Regions from separate parts of the Oerskovia sp. 140933 genome, predicted to be linked through region 1. Evidence: predicted binding sites of a transcription regulator. Region 1 holds the regulator's gene; each other region holds the start of a gene.
The links. Region 1 encodes HspR, which represses chaperone genes until heat shock. Its sites were predicted from a motif close to AAGTTGAGTCNNNNNGACTCAACTT; they were not measured.

Region 1 (3,270 bases):
AGAGTGCATGGTGTTGCCTACGTCTCACCCGCACTTCACCCTTCTTGTCCGCTTCTCAGGATGACAGAACGGGCCGAGTGTGCTGCATATGCGCCGGTGTGTCGAGCGGATGAAAGATAAACCGGACGGCCGCTGTCGCGTCATGAGGGACGGGTCCGGACGTCTCATGGGTATGGACCTACGACCTGGCTACCCCGAGCCAGCCGTCGCCTCGCTGCTCGACGAGTGGCAGGCGGCCAGCACGAACAGCGTCTGGCTGCGGCCTGGCGACTGGTACCACCCTGCCGTCGAGGCGCTCGTCGAAGCCATCACGGACGCCAGGTGCCCGGCTCCCGCAGCAGAGCGGCTCGGCGAGGCCCGCGGCCGCGACGGCATCAGCATCGGCGAGACGATCGACGACCTCACCTGCTTGTTCGACCTCTGGGGCACGGCCCCCGACGTACGCGTGCTGCGGGCGATCAGCACCGGGTGGGCGGTGGGGAACGAGCTGGTCCCCGGGGCCCCGCCGACCACCGACCCTCGGTCCGGTCTCGTCACGGTCCCGTACCTCGTCCAGCGCCTCCAGGAGACGTACGGGGTGGCCGACCGGCTCGGGGCGCCGGCCTCGACCACCCACTGCCTCGTCATGGTGGACGTCGCGATCGAGCGGATCGACGGGTGGCAGAAGGTCGCTCGCGCGGCGGCCATGGGCAAGGTCCTCTCCGAGACCTTCGGGCTCGGACATCCCGTGGCGACCCTCGGCGGGGGCATCTACGCCGCGCTCTGCGTGCGCACGACCGACCTCGCCCCGCTGCGCGCCGAGCTCCGGCACAGGATCGAGCGCACGGCCCTCACGTTCGGGGTGACCGCGATCCTCCGTCGGCCTCCCCGCATCTGGGTCGAGCCGCTTCCCCCGCAGCACGCCGACGCCGCCAGGATGCTCCAGGATCTGTCGCGCTGACGCCACCACGCCTCGACGCCCCGTCGTCCGGCGAGGGACGAGCGGGGCGTCGAGGGGGCGCGCCGGGTCGGCGCGAGGGTCAGCGGGGGGCGTAGGTGAGGCAGTCCGCGTGGTCGGCACCCTGAGGTCCGGCTCCGACGCGGATCGAGGAGGCGTTGCACTCGAGCGCCTCGTTGTGCGCGCACTCACCCCGCTGGCAGGCGCCGACGTGGGCGATGACCTTCTCCAGGCCGCCCTTGGCGGTCAGCGGGATGAACGTCGCGCACTCGGCGTCGGTGCCGTGCGCGGCGATCGTCACGGCGCCGGCGTGGCAGCCGTGCTCGTGGTTGTATCCGCAGCCGTCGATCGAACACTCGACGACCTGGGGCAACTCCATCAGGCTGCTCATGGGACTTCTCCTTGCTCGAAGGGGAGGGCGTTCAACCGTGCATTTCCTTCACGGTATTCCTTGCCGCATCCCTTGTACAGGAAGCAAGGCCTCACTCACTTCGGCGGAATTCCGCCATTTTTACGTGACGCGGAACGCACGTAAATGCTCGTCGCGGGAATCCGGATGCTGCGGGCCGGGCCGTGGATCGTCCTGTCCGGGCACGTCGACAGAGGGTCAGTCCCCGCGCCCGGGCCGCCACAGGACGAGCGCCCGGGTCTCGGTGTCCTGCCCGCCGACGACGCGCCCGACGTCCTCCGCGCTGCGGCGCCGGACCCGGCGTCCGCGCGGCACCATGACGACGTCGCCGCTCACCCCCGCCGCGAACACGCGGCCTCCCTCGAGCTGCGTCGAGATCGCGTCGAGCCGGGCCTCCAGGCGACCCACCTGCTCCTCGAGCGCCAGGATCCGACGGATGCCCGCCAGGTTGATGCCCTCCTCCTGGGAGAGCTGCTGGACCTCGAGCAGCTTGGCGACGTCCCGCTGCGAGTACCGGCGCCCCCGACCCATGGTGCGTCGCGGCGTCACGAGGCCCAGGCGGTCGTACTGGCGCAGGGTCTGCGGGTGCATCCCCGCGAGCACCGCGGCCTGCGAGATGGCGAGCACGGGGGCGTCGTCGTACGCGTTGAACGGCAGGTGGTTCCCTGCGGGCGACTCGTTCCTGGCCATGCTTGCCTCCTCTCGCTGCTTCGTGCTCCGACCGGTCCGTGCCGCGGGTCCGACCCGCAGCACCGCTACCAGTCCCCTAGTCTGCTGCGCGCGCGAACACGTCGGACCGCACGTCGCCCTCGCCGTCGGTCGCCGCGGCGAGCGCCTCGACGGCCTCCTTGGCGGTCTTCGAGAGCTTCTGCGGCACGACGACCTGGATCGTGACGAGCAGGTCGCCCGTCGCCTTGGCGGTCTTGACGCCCTTGCCCTTGACGCGCAGCGTCCGGCCGGACGGCGTGCCCGCGGGGACCTTGACCTTGACGGGCTTGCCGTCGAGCGTCGGGACCTCGATGGTCGAGCCGAGCGCGGCCTCCGCGAACGTCACGGGGACCGTCAGGCGCAGGTTGTGCTTCTCGTCGACCGAGAACACGGGGTGCGGCGTGACGTGCACCGTGATGACCAGGTCGCCGGGCGGTCCGCCCGCGACACCGGGGCGGCCCTTGCCGCGCAGCCGGATCTTCTGGCCGTCGCGCACCCCCGCCGGGATGCGGGCCGTGATGGTGCGGCCCTCGGTCGTGACGTTGACGGTCGACCCCTCGACCGCGGGTCGGAACCCGAGCGTCGCCGACGAGTGCACGTCCGCGCCGGGCTGCGGGCGCTGGTACCCGGCGTTGGGGCGGAAGCCGGTCTGGCCTCCCCCGCCGCCGAACATCGACCCGAGGATGTCCTCGAAGCCGCCGCCTCCGCCGGTCTGGGTGGAGTACCGCACGCGGCCTCCGCCGCCACCGCCGCCACCGCCACCGCCGAACATGCCGCCGAAGATGTCCTCGAACCCCCCGGCTCCACCGGCGGGACCGCCGGCTCCTGCGGAGAAGCGGGCGCCCCCGCCGGCCATGGCCCGGATCGCGTCGTACTGCTGGCGCTGCTCGGGGTCGGACAGGACCGCGTAGGCCTCCCCGATCTCCTTGAACTTGGCCTCGGCCTTCGCGTCCCCCTGGTTCTGGTCGGGGTGGTAGGTGCGGGCCAGCTTGCGGTACGCCTTCTTGATCGCGGCGTCGTCGGCATCCTTGGGGACGCCCAGCGCGGCGTAGAAGTCCTTCTCGATCCAGTCCTGACCGGTCAAGGCGCCTCCTCTCATCGGTGTGTCACCGGCCCCGGGGCCGGCAGTTCCTGCTTACGTCCATCGGTGTCCTGCTCCCGGTGCCCGACGGCGGAGCCGCACCTTCACGCGGAAGGTGGGCTCCGTCGTCGGGCC
Region 2 (3,270 bases), on a different contig from region 1:
CGCCGTGCGACGCAGCAGCCCGGCGACCTAGGCTCCGAAGGGAGCGGGGCGACCGCGCGAGACGGTCACGCCGGCCCGCTCTCGAGCCACGACACCACACGATGCGGAGAACCATGGCGCGCAGGACCATCGTCATCACCGGGGCGAGCGACGGGATAGGCGCCGCAGCCGCCCGGCAGCTCACGGCGGAGGGGCACGAGGTCGTGGTCGTCGGGCGCTCGCCCGAGAAGACCGCAGCCGTCGCACGCGAGCTGGGCGCCGACTTCCTCGTGGCGGACTTCGCGCGCCTGAGCGACGTGCGGGCGCTCGCGGCGGACCTCCTGGAGCGCTACGAACGGATCGACGTCCTCGCGAACAACGCGGGCGGCATCATGGCCGACCGTCAGGTCTCCGAGGACGGTCACGAGCTCACGTTCCAGGTCAACCACCTTGCCCCGTTCCTCCTCACGACGCTGCTGCTCGACCGGCTCGAGGAGAGCCGTGCGAGCGTCGTCAGCACGAGCAGCGCCGCGCACCGGATCTTCAGCGACTTCCACCTCGACGACCTCGAGTCCGAGCGCGGGTACGCGCCGAACACCGCGTACGGCAACGCGAAGCTCGCGGTGAACCTGTTCACGCGCGAGCTCGACCGCCGGTACCGGGCGTCCGGGATCTCGGCCGCGGCGTTCCACCCCGGGGTGGTCGCGACGAACTTCGCGGCGACGTCGACGAGCAGCATGCGCGTCCTGTACCAGAGCGTGCTGAGCCGCTTCCTGGCGTCGTCGGCCAAGGGAGCGGACACGCTCGTGTGGCTCGCGACGTCGACGCCCGGGGTCGACTGGGAGCCCGGGAACTACTTCGTGAAGCGCAAGGTCGCCACGACCCACCCTCTCGTGGGTGACGCGCGGCTCGCGGCCGAGCTGTGGGACGTGAGCACGGCCATGGTCGCGGACGCGGGGGAGCCGGGCGCCGCCGCCTGACACCGGTCGCCCGACAGCGACCAGCGACCGTGGACAGCACGACGGGGCCGGTGCTCTCGCACCGGCCCCGTCGGTCTCACCGCACCGCAGGCTGAAGGGGGGTGGCCTGTGGCCGGGAGTCTGGGACCGTCAGGACGCGGAGGTCGTGACCTCGATGCGCTGCGGCGTCGTGCCGGCGTAGACGCCGGAGACGGTGACGGTCAGGACACCTGCGTCGTAGCGGGCGCTGATCGCGTCCGCGTCGGCGGCCTTGGGGAGGGTCACGACGCGGTGGAACGCGCCGTAGCGGACCTCGCGGACGCGACGGCCGTCGGCCTCCTCGGCACGCTCGTCCTTGCGCTCGCCGCGCACGACGAGCTTGCGGCCCTCGACCTCGACCGTGACGTCCTGGGCGGGGTCGATGCCCGGCAGGTCGAAGCGTGCGACCAGGTCCTCGCCGTCCTGGTAGACGTCGGCGTGGGCCGGGACGCCTGCCACGGGGCGCGGGGTGAGGAGGTCACGCAGGGCGCGGTCGAATGCGGGGCCGGTGGTGAGGGTGGTGGTCATGGTGACTCCTTCGGTCGGTGATGAACCTCTGACCGGTACAACTTGAGTCGCCTACGCTCAATTCCAGATCTGCGTTCGCCGTCGACGAACACCCCCCGGGTGCCGAACCCGAGGTTCGTCGGGCACCAGGGACCAGTCGCCTGACGAACGTCGGGTTCGGCGCCGGGCGTCAGCCCAGCACCGCGACCAGGAAGTCGCTGTCGTCCGCGAACGGCCGCAGGTCCCACGTCGAGAGCTTGAGCTGGACCTCGAGCCCGGCCTCGGCGGCGTCGGCGAAGAACGCGTCGAACGCGTACCCGCGCCCGGCCCCGAACCCGACCACGGCCCGTCCCCCCGGCGCCAGGTGGGCGCGGAAGCGGCGCAGGACCTCGACCTCGGTGCCCGGCGCGAGGAACGTCACGACGTTGCCGGCGCACACGATCACGTCGAACGGTTCTCCGACCCCCACGGCGGGCAGGTCGAGCTCGGCGATGTCCCCGACGAGCCACGTCGACCCGGGGTGGTCGGCCTCGGCGGCCTCGATGAGCACGGGGTCGACGTCGACGCCCACCACGGTGTGCCCGCGCGCCGCGAGCTCGGCGCCCACGCGGCCCGGTCCGCTCCCGGCGTCGAGGACCCGGGCACCGCGCGGCAGCATGGCGTCGACGAGCCGTGCCTCGCCCGCGAGGTCGGCTCCCTGGGCGGCCATGGCGCGGAACCGTTCGACGTACCAGGTCGAGTGGGACGGGTTCACGGCGGTCTTCTGCTCCCAGCGCGTGGGGTTGGCCTTGCTCACCGGTGGCTCCTCGGGGTCGGGCGGGTGGTCGGGCCCGGCCGAGGCTCGGGAGCCCGGTCGGGCGGAGCCTCGACCGTACCTCCGTCCTGCGCGCTCACCGCCGCCGTCCGGGGCGGGCGACCCGCGGTCTCAGCGGCCGGACGGCCCGTCGACCACGAGGTTGCCCGCGGTCCAGAACGGGGTTGAGGTCGTCATCAGCCTCATGGCGACCTCAACCCCGTTCTCGGCACCTAGGGGTCCGCGGCTACTGGCCGAACACCTCCAGCACGGGCGTTTCGCCATCGACGAACCGGACGAACTCCCCCACAGTCGACGGGGACCGCAGCGCCTGTGCGACGACCAGTGCGACGTTGCCGCGAGACGTCCTCCCCTCTTCGGCGTCGACCGTGATCATGCCCGTGGCGTCGTCGTTCGTCAGGGTCCCGGGGCCGAGGATCGTCCAGTCGAGGTCGGTGCCGCGCAGGTGGTCGTCGGCGGCGAGCTTCGCGTCGGCGTACGGGAAGAAGCTGCTGTCGGACGCGACGCCATGGTCCGGCACCGAGCCGATCCACGACACCATGACGTACCGCTGCGCCCCGGCGGCCGCGGCGGCGTCCATGGAGCGGATCGCGGCATCCCGGTCGACGGCGTAGGTCCGCTCCGGGCTCCCGCCGCCGGCCCCGGCGGACCACACGACGGCGTCGTGGCCGCGCAGCGCCTCGGTGATCTCCTCGGTCGACGCGTGCTCGACGTCGAGCAGCAGGGGGGTCCCGCCGAGCTCTTCGACGAGCGGGAGCTGCGACTCCGAGCGGACGATCCCGCTCACCTCGTGCCCGTGGTCCGCGAGCAGGGGGACGAGCAGTCGGCCGACCTTGCCGTGGGCGCCGATCAGGGCGATCTTCATGGTTCTCCTCCGGTTGCGTGCGGGCTGTCCCTCCACCGTGCACCGTGGAGGCCGGGGCCGCCTGCTGAGGCGGCGGGCGTCCTACTCCTCGACCACGGTCACGGTGA
Region 3 (3,270 bases), on a different contig from region 1:
ATCTCGTCGGCGCCGACCTTGTCGGCGATCATGGGCGCCTGCTCGGCGAGCGCGGCGTCGTCGGCGCTCGCCTCGGCCTGCTCGGCCTCCTGGAGCTGCTCCTGGAGCTGCGGGATCTCGCCGTACTGGATGCGGCCCGCGGTCTCGAGGTCGCCCTCACGGATGGCGCGCTCGACCTGGACGCGCAGCTCGTCGAGCCGGGCGCGCAGGTCGCCGACGCGGTTGTGCCCCGCCTTCTCGGCGTCCCAGCGCGCGGTCAGCGCGGACAGCTCCTCGCGACGGTCGGCGAGGTCGGCCCGCAGCTTCTCGAGGCGCTCGCGCGACGCGGGGTCGTCGGACTCGGAGAGCACGACCTCCTCCATCTCGAGGCGCGTCACGGCACGCTGGAGCTCGTCGATCTCGATGGGCGAGGAGTCGAGCTCCATGCGCAGGCGCGACGCGGCCTCGTCGACCAGGTCGATCGCCTTGTCGGGGAGCTGGCGGCCCGTGATGTAGCGGTCGGACAGCGCGGCCGCGGCCACGAGCGCCGAGTCCGCGATCGTCACCTTGTGGTGCGCCTCGTAGCGCTCCTTGAGCCCGCGCAGGATCGCGACCGTGTCCTCGACCGAGGGCTCGCCCACGAAGACCTGCTGGAAGCGGCGCTCGAGGGCGGGGTCCTTCTCGATGTGCTCGCGGTACTCGTCGAGGGTCGTCGCACCGACCAGGCGCAGCTCGCCGCGGGCCAGCATGGGCTTGAGCATGTTGCCCGCGTCCATGGCGCCCTCGCCGCCCGCGCCCGCACCGACCACGGTGTGGAGCTCGTCGATGAACGTCACGACCTCGCCGTCGGAGGACTTGATCTCCTCCAGGACGGCCTTGAGGCGCTCCTCGAACTCGCCGCGGTACTTGGCACCCGCGACCATGGCCGCGAGGTCGAGCGAGATGAGCTTCTTGCCCTTGAGGGAGTCGGGGACGTCGCCCGCGACGATGCGCTGGGCCAGGCCCTCGACGACGGCCGTCTTGCCGACGCCGGGCTCGCCGATCAGGACCGGGTTGTTCTTGGTGCGGCGCGAGAGGACCTGCACGACGCGGCGGATCTCCGAGTCGCGCCCGATCACGGGGTCGAGCTTGCCCTCGGCCGCAGCCGCGGTGAGGTCCTGGCCGTACTGCTCGAGCGCCTTGTAGGTGCCCTCGGGGTTGGGGCTCGTGACGCGGCCCGAGCCGCGGACCGCGGGCAGCGCGGAGCGCAGCGCGTCGGCCGTGGCCCCGGCGTCGCCGAGGATCTGCGCGGCGGTCGAGGAGCCGGCGGCGATCCCGATGAGCAGGTGCTCGGTCGAGACGTACTCGTCCCCCATGCCCTGGGCCTCCTTCGAGGCCAGGTCGAGCGCGGCGGAGGTCGCGCGCGAGGCCGTCGGCTGGGCGACGGCAGAGCCGCTCGCGGTGGGCAGCGCGACGAGCGCCGCACGCACCCGCTGGCCGATGGCCTGGGCGTTCGCGCCCACGGCCTCGAGGAGCCCGACGGCGACGCCGCCCTCCTGCGTGAGGAGCGCGGCGAGGAGGTGGACGGGTTCGAGCTGGGGGTTGCCCGCGGCCGAGGCGGTCTGGATCGCCTCGCCGATGGCTTGCTGGGACATGGTGGTGAACTTGGTGTCCATGGGGTCTCCGGTACTTCAAGGGTCTGGGTCTACCTGAACAACACTGGGCTGACTTGAGCCTATTCCACTCAACTCTGTCCGTCATGTCACGATGCGCCCCGCCGTCGGGGTGTCGCGGGGCCGCAGGGCGCTGAGGACGCGACGTCTCGGACCTCCTGCCACCATCGCACCGGACCCCTCGGACCGCACCCCGGCGCGGCGGGGGCCGCGCGCCGTCACGACGGCTCGACGTCCGGGCCGTGCTCGCCCTGACAGGCCCGCACGCGCGGTGGACAATGGCGGCACCGCGGCACCGCCCGAGTCCGCGACCGAGAGGCAGCACCCATGACGCACGGCTGGCAGCAGGACGTCCTCGGACCCGACTGGGTCGCCCGCACGCTCGACCTCCCCGGCGGGGACACGGCGACCCTCGTCCGCAAGGCCGTCGCCCCCCTGCCCGACGGCGCCGCACCCGCAGGTGCACGGCCCACCTCCGCGGCGCCCACGCCGGGCCAGGCACCGGCCACCCGCTCCCCGACGAGCCCGGCCACCGGCGCGGTGCCCGCCGAGGGCGAGCGCCGCCGTCGGGCCGTGCTGTACGTCCACGGGTTCGTGGACTACTTCTTCCAGACGCACCTCGCCGACGCGTTCGAGGAGCACGGCTACACCTTCTACGCGATCGACCTGCGCGGCTACGGCCGCTCGCTCGCGCACTGGACCGAGGCCGGCAAGGACCCCAACATGGTCACCGACCTGAGCCTGCACGCCCAGGACCTCGACGCCGCGGCCGCCGTCGTCCGCGACGAGGGGCACGACGAGCTCGTGGTCCTCGGCCACTCGACGGGCGGCCTCATCGCGAGCCTGTGGACCAACGCGCGGCCCGGGAAGGTCACGGCCCTCGTCCTCAACAGCCCGTGGTTCGACCTCAACTCGTCCTGGTTCGACCGCGTGGTCTCCACGCGGGTGATCGACGTCGTCGGGCGGTTCGCCCCCCGGCTCGTGGTCGGCTCGCTCGACGAGGCGTACGGGCGGGCCCTGCACACCGGGACGGGCGGTGAGTGGACCTACGAGCTCGGCTGGAAGCCGCACGAGGGCTTCCCCGTCCGGGCCGGCTGGCTGCGCAAGATCCGGCGCGGCCACGCGCAGGTCGCGCGCGGGCTGCACGTGCAGTGCCCCGTCCTCGTCCTGACCTCGACACGGTCCGGCCCGAACAAGGGGCACCACCCCGAGATCCTCACGACCGACAGCGTCCTGGACGTCCAGCACATCAAGGACCGCGCCCCGCGGCTGGGCGACGACGTGACGCTCGTCGAGATCGAGGGCGGCGCCCACGACCTCGTCCTGTCCCCCGAGCCGGCGCGCAGCGCGTTCCTCGACGAGGTGTTCACCTGGCTCGACGAGCGGCTGCCCGGCTGAGGCCGCCGTCAGGGGCTCGGGTCGCCCGGCACCAGGGACGGCTCGCTCGCGGGTGACACCGAGACGACCGCACCGACGATCACGGCCGCCGACGTCGCGCGGCGCTCCAGGGCGTCGATGCGCTCGGCGACCAGGTGCTCGTCGTCGTCCCCGACGAGGTCGACGCTCGCGACCAGGTAGAGCGACCGCGGCCCCACGTACTCCAGGCGCAGGTACGTGACCCGGTCGACCTCGGGGTCCG

Region 2: NHG27_RS08520 (Hsp20/alpha crystallin family protein) is a predicted target of HspR. The motif match lies at 1,545-1,569, and genes of this name have one in related genera.
Region 3: clpB (ATP-dependent chaperone ClpB) is a predicted target of HspR. The motif match lies at 1,685-1,709, and genes of this name have one in related genera.

The regions. Positions count from the first base shown of each region.
Region 1 covers NZ_JAMXIO010000007.1:101,386-104,655, forward strand. The annotation lists gene NHG27_RS06020 (hypothetical protein) at 173-940, shown strand; gene NHG27_RS06025 (DUF1540 domain-containing protein) at 1,020-1,328, opposite strand; gene NHG27_RS06030 (heat shock protein transcriptional repressor HspR) at 1,545-2,036, opposite strand; gene NHG27_RS06035 (DnaJ C-terminal domain-containing protein) at 2,113-3,138, opposite strand.
Region 2 covers NZ_JAMXIO010000012.1:52,992-56,261, reverse strand. The annotation lists gene NHG27_RS08525 (SDR family NAD(P)-dependent oxidoreductase) at 114-959, shown strand; gene NHG27_RS08520 (Hsp20/alpha crystallin family protein) at 1,089-1,505, opposite strand; gene NHG27_RS08515 (class I SAM-dependent methyltransferase) at 1,675-2,280, opposite strand; gene NHG27_RS08510 (SDR family oxidoreductase) at 2,525-3,163, opposite strand; gene NHG27_RS08505 (organic hydroperoxide resistance protein) at 3,245-3,270, opposite strand, start outside.
Region 3 covers NZ_JAMXIO010000008.1:50,916-54,185, forward strand. The annotation lists gene clpB (ATP-dependent chaperone ClpB) at 1-1,634, opposite strand, end outside; gene NHG27_RS06420 (alpha/beta hydrolase) at 1,959-3,029, shown strand; gene NHG27_RS06425 (cation diffusion facilitator family transporter) at 3,038-3,270, opposite strand, start outside.